2 regions of the Streptomyces chengmaiensis genome follow, and region 2 is predicted to be linked to the other one. Evidence: predicted binding sites of a transcription regulator. Region 2 holds the regulator's gene; the other holds the start of a gene.
The links. Region 2 encodes HrcA, which represses chaperone genes, less so after heat shock. Its sites were predicted from a motif close to TTNGCACTCNGNNNNNCNGAGTGCNAA; they were not measured.
Positions count from the first base shown of each region.

Region 1 (4,930 bases), on a different contig from region 2:
GATGACGGCCTCGGTGGTGAGGAACAGCGCGGCGATGGAGGCGGCGTTCTGCAGGGCAGAGCGGGTCACCTTCGCCGGGTCGATGATGCCCTCGGCGATCATGTCGACGTACTCGCCGGTCGCGGCGTTCAGGCCGTGACCCGGGGTCAGGTTCCGCACCTTCTCCACGATCACGCCGCCCTCGAGGCCGGCGTTGACGGAGATCTGCTTCAGCGGGGCCTCCAGGGCCAGCTTCACAGCGGCGGCGCCGGTCGCCTCGTCACCGTCGAGCTCGAGCTTCTCGAAGACCTGGGAGGCCTGCAGCAGGGCCACGCCGCCGCCGGCGACGATGCCCTCCTCGACGGCCGCCTTGGCGTTGCGCACGGCGTCCTCGATGCGGTGCTTGCGCTCCTTGAGCTCCACCTCGGTCGCGGCGCCGGCCTTGATGACGGCCACGCCGCCGGCCAGCTTGGCGAGACGCTCCTGGAGCTTCTCGCGGTCGTAGTCGGAGTCCGACTGCTCGATCTCGGCGCGGATCTGGTTGACGCGGCCCGCGACCTGCTCGCTGTCACCGGCGCCGTCGACGATGGTGGTCTCGTCCTTGGTGATGACGACCTTGCGGGCGCGGCCCAGCAGGTCCAGGCCGGCGTTCTCGAGCTTGAGGCCGACCTCCTCGGAGACGACCGTGCCGCCCGTGAGGATGGCGATGTCGTTCAGCATGGCCTTGCGGCGGTCGCCGAAGCCCGGGGCCTTGACGGCAACGGACTTGAAAGTGCCACGGATCTTGTTGACGACCAGCGTGGACAGGGCCTCGCCCTCGACGTCCTCGGCGATGATCAGCAGCGGCTTGCCGGACTGCATGACCTTCTCCAGCAGCGGAAGGAGGTCCTTCACATTGCTGACCTTGGAGTTGACGATCAGGATGTACGGGTCCTCGAGGGAGGCCTCCATACGCTCCATGTCGGTGGCGAAGTACGCCGAGATGTAGCCCTTGTCGAAGCGCATGCCCTCGGTGAGCTCCAGCTCCAGACCGAAGGTCTGGGACTCCTCGACGGTGATGACGCCTTCCTTGCCGACCTTGTCCATGGCCTCGGCGATCAGCTCGCCGATCTGGGTGTCGGCGGCGGAGATGGAGGCGGTGGAGGCGATCTGCTCCTTGGTCTCGACCTCCTTGGCCTGGTCGAGCAGCGCGCCGGAGACGGCCTCGACGGCCTTCTCGATGCCGCGCTTCAGAGCCATCGGGTTGGCGCCGGCGGCGACGTTGCGCAGACCCTCGCGGACCAGCGCCTGGGCGAGGACGGTCGCGGTGGTCGTGCCGTCGCCTGCGACGTCGTCCGTCTTCTTGGCGACTTCCTTGACCAGCTCGGCGCCGATCTTCTCGTACGGGTCCTCGAGCTCGATCTCCTTGGCAATGGAGACGCCGTCGTTGGTGATCGTGGGGGCGCCCCACTTCTTCTCGAGGACGACGTTGCGGCCCTTGGGGCCAAGGGTGACCTTGACGGCGTCGGCGAGCTGGTTCATCCCGCGCTCGAGACCGCGCCGTGCCTCCTCGTCGAACGCGATGATCTTGGCCATGTGAAGTGGTCCTCCCGGACATCGGGGTGGCAAGCTCCAGGACCGCGCTGGCGCCCGCGACGGACGGCCTGCACTCCGGGTGGTTCCTTGCCCCACCCGGCCTGCGGCCTCACCGACCCGGTCCCTGTAGCACTCTCACTCGCAGAGTGCTAACGCCCAATGATTAGCACTCGACCCGAGAGAGTGCAAGCGGCTTTGAGAAAGCCTCGGCAAGGGGTGTCGGCCGGCGGCGGCGACCCTGGGGCGCCTCCCCGCCCGGGGCGCGCGGGCAGCCGGGCACGCGCGGGCAGCCGACGCCCGGACGCATACGAGGGGCCCGCGTCCCTCCTCGGATGCGGGCCCCTCGTACGTCAGTCAGTGCGTGCGTGAGCGGTCGATCGCGCCTGGATTCAGGCGGTTACCTTGACCATGTCCGCCTGCGGCCCCTTCTGGCCCTGCGAGATCTCGAATTCGACCCGCTGACCCTCTTCAAGGGTGCGGTACCCATCCATCTGGATCGCGCTGTAGTGGACGAAAACATCCGCACCACCGTCGACCGCGATGAAGCCGTACCCCTTCTCCGCGTTGAACCACTTGACGGTGCCCTGAGCCATGCCTAACTCCCCTATTACTGGCCCTTGCACGGGACCGCACTTCGCGGGCCCGGGTCAGACCTCGTCCCCGACAGGAGGGACGTGCGCCGGAACGCGTCGACCGCGGCTGAATGTATCTGTCCAACTGCCGTCTGCAACAGGTCAATCGGACGAGAAATCTGAGCACACCCGAACGGAAAACTCATGCGAATTACGTGAATTACGGGGCAAGTCGGGCCCGACAAAGCGCTCTTACCAGGACAATTCGATCGAACACTTTGGCTGTTTCTTGTCGCGCCCGGGCGCAATCTCATATGCGACCGGCACAAGCGGTGGAGCGGGCTACCCCGACTCTATCGCGCTCAACCATGCAGAATTGCCCCCTCCGCTTCTTGCGGAGGGGGCAATTCGTCAATGAATCAGCAGCCGCCTGCGACCGCCGGGATGATCGACACTCCCGCGCCGTCCGGCGTCGCCGTCTGAAGACCCTGTTCGAAACGCACGTCGTCGTCGTTGACGTAGACGTTGACGAAGCGGCGCAGCTGCCCCTGGTCGTCCAGGACGCGGGCGGCGATCCCCTTGTGGGTCTTCTCCAGGTCCGCGATGACGTCGGCCAGGGTGGCGCCCTCGGCCGTGACCTCGGCCTGGCCGCCGGTGTATGTACGGAGGATGGTGGGGATGCGGACGTTGACGCTCATGGGGTGCGTGCCTTCCTCGGGGTAAAGGGGGGAAGTCTTCAGTCGGCAGCCAGGCCGGCGGCGCGGAACGCGTCCAGGCTCGGGCGGATCGTCGCGGTCGGGCCGGTCGTCGGGGCGACCGCGTCCAGGGTCTTGAGGCCGTCGCCCGTGTTGACGACGACCGTCGTCAGCGCCGGGTCGATGACGCCCGCCTCGATCAGCTTCTTCGCCACGCCGAGGGTCGTGCCGCCCGCGGTCTCGGTGAAGATGCCCTCCGTACGGGCCAGCAGTTTGATCGCATCCACGATCTGCTCGTCGGTGACGTCCTCCACCGCGCCGCCCGTGCGCCGGGCGATGTCCAGGACATAGGGGCCGTCGGCCGGGTTGCCGATGGCCAGCGACTTGGCGATGGTGTCCGGCTTCTGGGGCCGTACGACGTCATGCCCGGCCTTGAAGGCCGCCGCCACCGGGGAGCAGCCCTCCGCCTGCGCACCGAAGATCTTGTACGGCTTGTCCTCGACGAGACCGAGCTTGATCAGCTCCTGCAGCCCCTTGTCGATTTTCGTGAGCTGGGAGCCGGAGGCGATCGGGATCACGATCTGGTCGGGCAGCCGCCAGCCGAGCTGCTCGCAGATCTCGTAGGCGAGCGTCTTGGAGCCCTCGGCGTAGTACGGGCGGAGGTTGACGTTGACGAAGCCCCAGCCCTCCCCGATCGGGTCGCCGATGAGCTCCGAGCAGAAGCGGTTGACGTCGTCGTAGGTGCCCTCGATGCCGACGAGGTCGCCGCCGTAGACCGCGGCCATGACGACCTTGCCCTGCTCCAGGTCGTGCGGGATGAAGACGCAGGAGCGGAAGCCGGCGCGGGCGGCGGCGGCGCCGACGGCGCCCGCGAGGTTGCCGGTGGAGGAGCAGGACAGGGTGGTGAAGCCGAAGGCGCGCGCTGCCTCGACGGCGATGGCGACCACGCGGTCCTTGAAGGAGTGGGTCGGGTTGCCGGAGTCGTCCTTGACGTACAGACCGCCGGTGACGCCCAGCTCACGGGCGAGGTTGTCGGCCTTGACCAGCTCGGTGAAACCGGGGTTCAGATTGGGCTTGCCGGCCACGTCGGCGGGGACGGGCAGCAGCGGGGCATAGCGCCAGATGCTGTTCGGGCCGGACTCGATGCGCCGGCGCAGTTCCTCGGGGCCGCCTTCGGGCAGGTCGTACGCGACTTCGAGCGGGCCGAAACAGCTCGCGCAGGCGAAGACCGGGCCGAGGGGGGACTTCTCTCCGCACTCACGACAGGAGAGCGCCGCGGCGGGGCCGAGGTTCACTGACGTGCCGGCGGGGGTGTTCGTGGTGTTGTCAACCGTCTGCACAGCCATTAGGCGAGGCCCTTTCTCCTCATCTTCCTCACGGCGCTTGTTCGCCGGGAGACGGAATTGGCACCGTCCCCACCGTGACCTCGCGGTCGGCGGGAGGGTTGCCGGGGCTTCAACGGGCCGTATCCCTCTGCCCCTCTGGATGAGCGGTATGTGGTTGTCGGCGCGGTGACCCCGACATGCGACGGTCATGCGCGTTGTTCAAGACTGTAACCGACGGCCCGGACGGTTGAGACAGCCGTCCGAACCGCGAGATGGATCACACGAGCGAGATTCAAGGGAGACGCGTCCGTGCTCGAAGAGGTGGAGCGCTGGCTGGCCCGCCGGTCCTGGTCGGCCGCCGACCGTCCGCTTGACCTGCTGCTCTCCGCAAAGCGTGCGGCCAAACCCGCGCCGACGGTGAGCGTCGTCCTCCCTGCCCTGAACGAGGAGGAGACGGTCGGCGGGATCGTCTCGGTGATCCGCCGCGAGCTGATGGAGGCCGCGCCGCTCGTCGACGAGCTGCTGGTCGTCGACTCGGGCTCGACCGACCGCACCGCCGAGACGGCCGCGGCGGCCGGCGCGCGCGTGGTGCACCGGGACGCGATCCTGCCGCGAATACCGGCGCTGCCGGGCAAGGGGGAGGTGCTGTGGCGCTCGCTGCTGGCGACCTCCGGCGACATCGTCTGCTTCGTCGACGCGGACCTCAGGGACTTCTCCGCCGACTTCGTCTCCGGGATCGTCGGACCGCTGCTGACGGACCCGGACGTGCAGTTCGTCAAGGCGA
Region 1 is NZ_JARWBG010000012.1:57,493-62,422, forward strand. It holds gene groL (chaperonin GroEL) at 1-1,554, opposite strand, end outside; gene QCN29_RS12890 (cold-shock protein) at 1,944-2,147, opposite strand; gene QCN29_RS12895 (MoaD/ThiS family protein) at 2,546-2,824, opposite strand; gene thrC (threonine synthase) at 2,863-4,167, opposite strand; SAM riboswitch class I at 4,184-4,313, opposite strand; gene QCN29_RS12905 (glucosyl-3-phosphoglycerate synthase) at 4,456-4,930, shown strand, end outside.
Region 1: the regulator HrcA is predicted to act here: its motif matches at 1,681-1,707, upstream of groL (chaperonin GroEL).

Region 2 (4,930 bases):
GCTCCCGCAGCAGCCGCTCCTGCTCGGGGTCGAGCTTCGACGGGGTCTGGACCTCCACATGCACGATGAGGTCGCCGCGGCCGCCTCCGCGCAGATGGGTGACGCCTCGGCCGTGCAGCGGGATGGACTGGCCGGACTGGGTGCCCGGACGGATGTCGACCTCCTCCATCCCGTCCAGCGTCTCCAGCGGGCACTTCGTGCCCAGCGCCGCCGCCGTCATCGGGATGGTCACCGTGCAGTGCAGATCGTCGCCGCGCCGCTGGAAGACGGGGTGCGGCAGCTCGTGGATCTCAACGTACAGATCACCCGCGGGCCCGCCGCCGGGACCGACCTCGCCCTCGCCCGCGAGCTGGATGCGGGTGCCGTTGTCGACGCCTGCCGGGATCTTGACGGTGAGCGTCCGGCGGGAGCGCACCCGGCCGTCGCCCGCGCACTCCGGGCACGGCGTCGGCACGACGGTGCCGAAGCCCTGGCACTGGGGGCACGGCCGCGAGGTCATGACCTGGCCCAGGAAGGACCGGGTGACCTGCGAGACCTCTCCACGGCCGCGGCACATGTCGCATGTCTGCGCGGACGTGCCGGGCGCCGCGCCCTCACCGCTGCATGTCGTGCAGACGACGGCGGTGTCGACCTGGATGTCCTTGGTGGTGCCAAAGGCCGCCTCGGTGAGCTCGACCTCCAGGCGAATCATCGCGTCCTGCCCGCGCCGGGTGCGCGAGCGCGGCCCGCGCTGCGACGCGGTGCCGAAGAAGGCGTCCATGATGTCCGAGAAGTTCCCGAACCCGCCCGCGCCGAAGCCGGCGCCCGCGCCGCCACCGCCGCCCGCCTGGGACAGCGGGTCGCCGCCGAGGTCGTAGACCTGCTTCTTCTGCGGGTCCGACAGCACCTCGTACGCCGCGTTGATCTCCTTGAAGCGCTCCTGCGTCTTCGGGTCCGGATTCACATCCGGGTGGAGTTCGCGCGCGAGGCGGCGAAAGGCCTTCTTGATCTCGTCCTGCGATGCGTCGCGACGCACGCCGAGTACGGCGTAGTAGTCCGTGGCCACTTACGACTCCGCCAGGATCTGTCCGACGTAACGTGCCACTGCGCGTACCGCTCCCATCGTTCCGGGGTAGTCCATGCGGGTCGGTCCGACCACGCCGAGTTTGGCAACTGCCTCGTCGCCCGAACCGTAGCCGACCGCGACCACGGACGTGGAACTGAGCCCCTCGTGCTCGTTCTCATGGCCGATCCGCACGGTCACGCCGGAGTCCTTGGCCTCGCCGAACAGTTTGAGGAGCACGACCTGCTCCTCAAGCGCCTCCAGCACCGGCCGGATGGTCAGCGGGAAGTCATGCACGAAGCGGGTCAGATTGGCGGTGCCGCCGATCATCAGCCGCTCCTCGGTCTCCTCGACCAGGGTCTCCAGCAGGGTCGCGAGCACCGTGGAGACGGTGGCCCGGTCCTCCGTTTCGAACGAGTCGGGGAGGTCCTGCACCAGCTGCGGCACATCCGTGAAGCGCCGGCCCACGACACGGGCGTTGAGCCGGGCCCGAAGGTCCGCGAGCGAGGTCTCGCCGAACGGCGCGGGGCAGTCGACCATACGCTGTTCGACCCGCCCGGTGTCCGTGATCAGCACGAGCATCAGCCGGGCGGGAGCAAGGGAGAGCAGTTCCACATGCCGGACCGTGGAACGGGTCAGCGAGGGGTACTGGACGACGGCGACCTGGCGGGTCAGCTGCGCCAGCAGCCGCACCGTGCGCCCGACGATGTCGTCGAGGTCGACGGCCCCGTCCAGGAAGTTCTGAATCGCCCGGCGCTCGGGGGAGGACAGCGGCTTGACGCCCGCCAACCTGTCCACGAACAGCCGGTAGCCCTTGTCTGTCGGGATCCGCCCGGCGCTGGTGTGCGGCTGGGCGATGAAGCCCTCCTCCTCCAGCACCGCCATGTCATTGCGGACGGTCGCGGGCGAGACGCCGAGCCGGTGACGCTCGGTGAGCGCCTTGGACCCGACGGGCTCCTCCGTGCCGACATAGTCCTGGACGATCGCGCGCAGCACTTCGAGTCTGCGTTCACTGAGCACTGCGCACACCTCCAGCTGTGGTCTCTCTCGGTTCCTCGCCTGGCACTCACTGCATCCGAGTGCCAGCCTTTCCCCGAGCCAGTGTACGGCCGTGGGGTGCGCCCCTAGCAAGGGCGGCCGACCACGCTACCGCGAGCCGTCCCAGGTCGTTGCCAGTAGCGTCGCCGTATGGACGTCAGTTGGGAAGACTTCGGCTGGGAGCGGTTGGCCGACGGGGTGGGCCGACGGCGGCTTCCGGTATGGGACGCGACCGTGGGGCTGGTGGCCGGCGGGGACGCCGTTCTGCTGTTCGACACGGGGTCCACGCTGCGTGAGGGGGCCGCGATCCGGGCCCAGGTCGAGACCCTGACGGGCGGGCGTCGAGTGACGCATATCGCACTGAGCCATCCGCACTTCGACCATGTGCTGGGCACATCGGCCTTCTCCGGCGCCCATGTGTACGGGGCGGTCGGCGTCGACGCCCTGATGCGGCGGGAGCGGGACGCGATCCGCGCGGACGCGGTGCGGGAGGGGCTGGACGCGGCCGAGGCGGGCGAGTCCGTCGACCTGATGGTGCTTCCCCAGCACGGGGTGTTCGGCGAGCAGACGCTGGACCTCGGCGGCCGGCAGGTGCTGCTGGCCAATGTGGGGCCCGGCCACACCGGGCACGATCTGGCGCTGCTGGCGCCAGGCGACCCCGAGGTGGTGTTCTGCGGCGATCTCGTCGAGGAGTCGGGCGAGCCCCAGGCCGGCCCGGACGCCATCGCCTCACGCTGGCCCGCCGCCCTGGACCGGCTGCTGGCCCTGGGCGGGGACGACGCGATGTATGTGCCGGGGCACGGGGCGGTGGTCGACGCCGCGTTCGTACGGCGTCAGCGCGATGTGCTGGCGACACGCTTCGGCGTGTCGTAGCGTCGGCCGAGTGCGCGGCTGCGGCCCGGACCTGACGCCCCCTTGGCCGCATCCCCCGGGCGACGGCCCCCGGACCCCCGGCAGAATGGCCCTCCATGCGACCGCGACACTACAGCGCCGACCTGACAGCCCCCTGGAAGAAGTCCGCCCCGGCGCCCGAGGTGCCCGCGGAGCCGGATCTGGTGGTGGAGGAGGTCGCCACGGGCTTCTGCGGCGCGGTGATCCGCTGCGAGGCGGGAACGGTCACCCTGGAGGACCGCTTCGGCAAGCACCGGGCCTTCCCGCTCGCCCCACGCGGCTTCCTGCTGGAGGGCAGGGTCGTCACCCTGGTCCGCCCATCCTCCCCCGCCCCGTCGCGCCCCGCACGCACCGCCTCCGGCTCCCTCGCGGTCCCGGGCGCACGGGCCCGCGTCGCCCGCGCCGGGCGCATCTATGTGGAGGGCCGCCATGACGCGGAGCTGGTCGAGAAGGTGTGGGGCGACGATCTGCGCATCGAGGGCGTCGTCGTGGAGTACCTGGAGGGCGTCGACGACCTCCAGGCGGTCGTCGCGGACTTCGCACCGGGGCCGGACGCCCGCCTGGGCGTCCTGGTCGACCACCTGGTCCCGGGTTCGAAGGAGTCCCGCATCGCGGCCCGGGTCACGGGCGCCGGCGACGGCGACGTGCTCGTGGTGGGGCACCCGTACGTCGACGTCTGGCAGGCCGTGAAGCCCTCCTCGCTGGGCATCCCCGCCTGGCCGGCCGTCCCGCGCGGCGAGGACTGGAAGACCGGCGTCTGCCGGGCTCTGGGCTGGCCCCTCGACACGGGCGCGGCCTGGCAGCGCATCCTGGGCTCCGTGCACTCCTACAAGGACCTGGAGCCGGCGCTGCTGGGCGCTGTGGAGCGGCTCATCGACCATGTGACGGCGTGAGCGTCCGGCCCGTTGCGGGGGCCCTGGGGGGCCTGGGCCCTCAGTCCACCAGGTCCCTCACCACCGCGTCCGCGAGCAGCCGCCCCCGCAGCGTCAGCGCCGCCCGCCCCGCCTCATACGGCCCGGGTTCGAGGAGCCCCTCGGACAGGGCCCGTCCGGACGCCTCCAGGCCCGCCTTCCGCAGCAACTCCAGCGGCACGCCCTCCCGCAGCCGCAGCTCCAGCAGCACCCGCTCCACCCGGCGGTCCTCCGCCGACAGGAGCTCGCGGCCCGCGCCCGGGGAACGACCCTGCGCCAGGGCGGCCGCGTACGCGCCCGGGTGCTTCACGTTCCACCACCGGACACCGCCCACATGGCTGTGTGCGCCGGGGCCCGCGCCCCACCAGTCCGCGCCGCGCCAGTAGAGCTCGTTGTGCAGGCAGCGGCCCGCCTGTGAGGCGGTCCAGTTCGACACCTCGTACCACTCGAAGCCGGCCGCGGACAGGGTCTCCTCGGCGATCAGATAACGGTCCGCGTGCACGTCGTCGTCGGTCATCGGGACCTCGCCGCGCCGGATGCGGCGGGCGAGCTGGGTGCCCTCCTCGACGATCAGCGCGTATGCCGACACATGGTCGGGGCCCGCGCCGACGGAGGCGTCGAGCGAGGCCCGCCAGTCGTCGTCGCTCTCCCCCGGCGTGCCGTAGATCAGGTCGAGGTTCACATGGTCGAAGCCGGCGGCCCGGGCCTCGGCCACGCAGGCCTCGGGACGTCCCGGGGTGTGCGTACGGTCGAGGATCTTCAGCACATGCCGCCGGGCGCTCTGCATGCCGAAGGAGATCCGGTTGAAGCCGCCTTCCCGCAGCTCCGCCAGATAGGCCGGATCCACGGACTCCGGGTTGGCCTCCGTGGTGACCTCCGCGTCGTCGGCGAGCCCGAACTCGTCCCGTACCGCGCCGAGCATGGCCACCAGGTCGCCAGCGGCGAGCAGCGTCGGGGTGCCGCCGCCGACGAAGACGGTCCGCACGGGCCGCGGGTCGTCGCCGAGGACCTTGCGGGCGAGCCGGACCTCGTCGGCGAGCGTGGCGGC
Region 2 is NZ_JARWBG010000025.1:44,237-49,166, reverse strand. It holds gene dnaJ (molecular chaperone DnaJ) at 1-1,045, opposite strand, end outside; gene hrcA (heat-inducible transcriptional repressor HrcA) at 1,046-2,062, opposite strand; gene QCN29_RS21280 (MBL fold metallo-hydrolase) at 2,231-2,953, shown strand; gene QCN29_RS21275 (DUF3097 domain-containing protein) at 3,049-3,864, shown strand; gene hemW (radical SAM family heme chaperone HemW) at 3,905-4,930, opposite strand, start outside.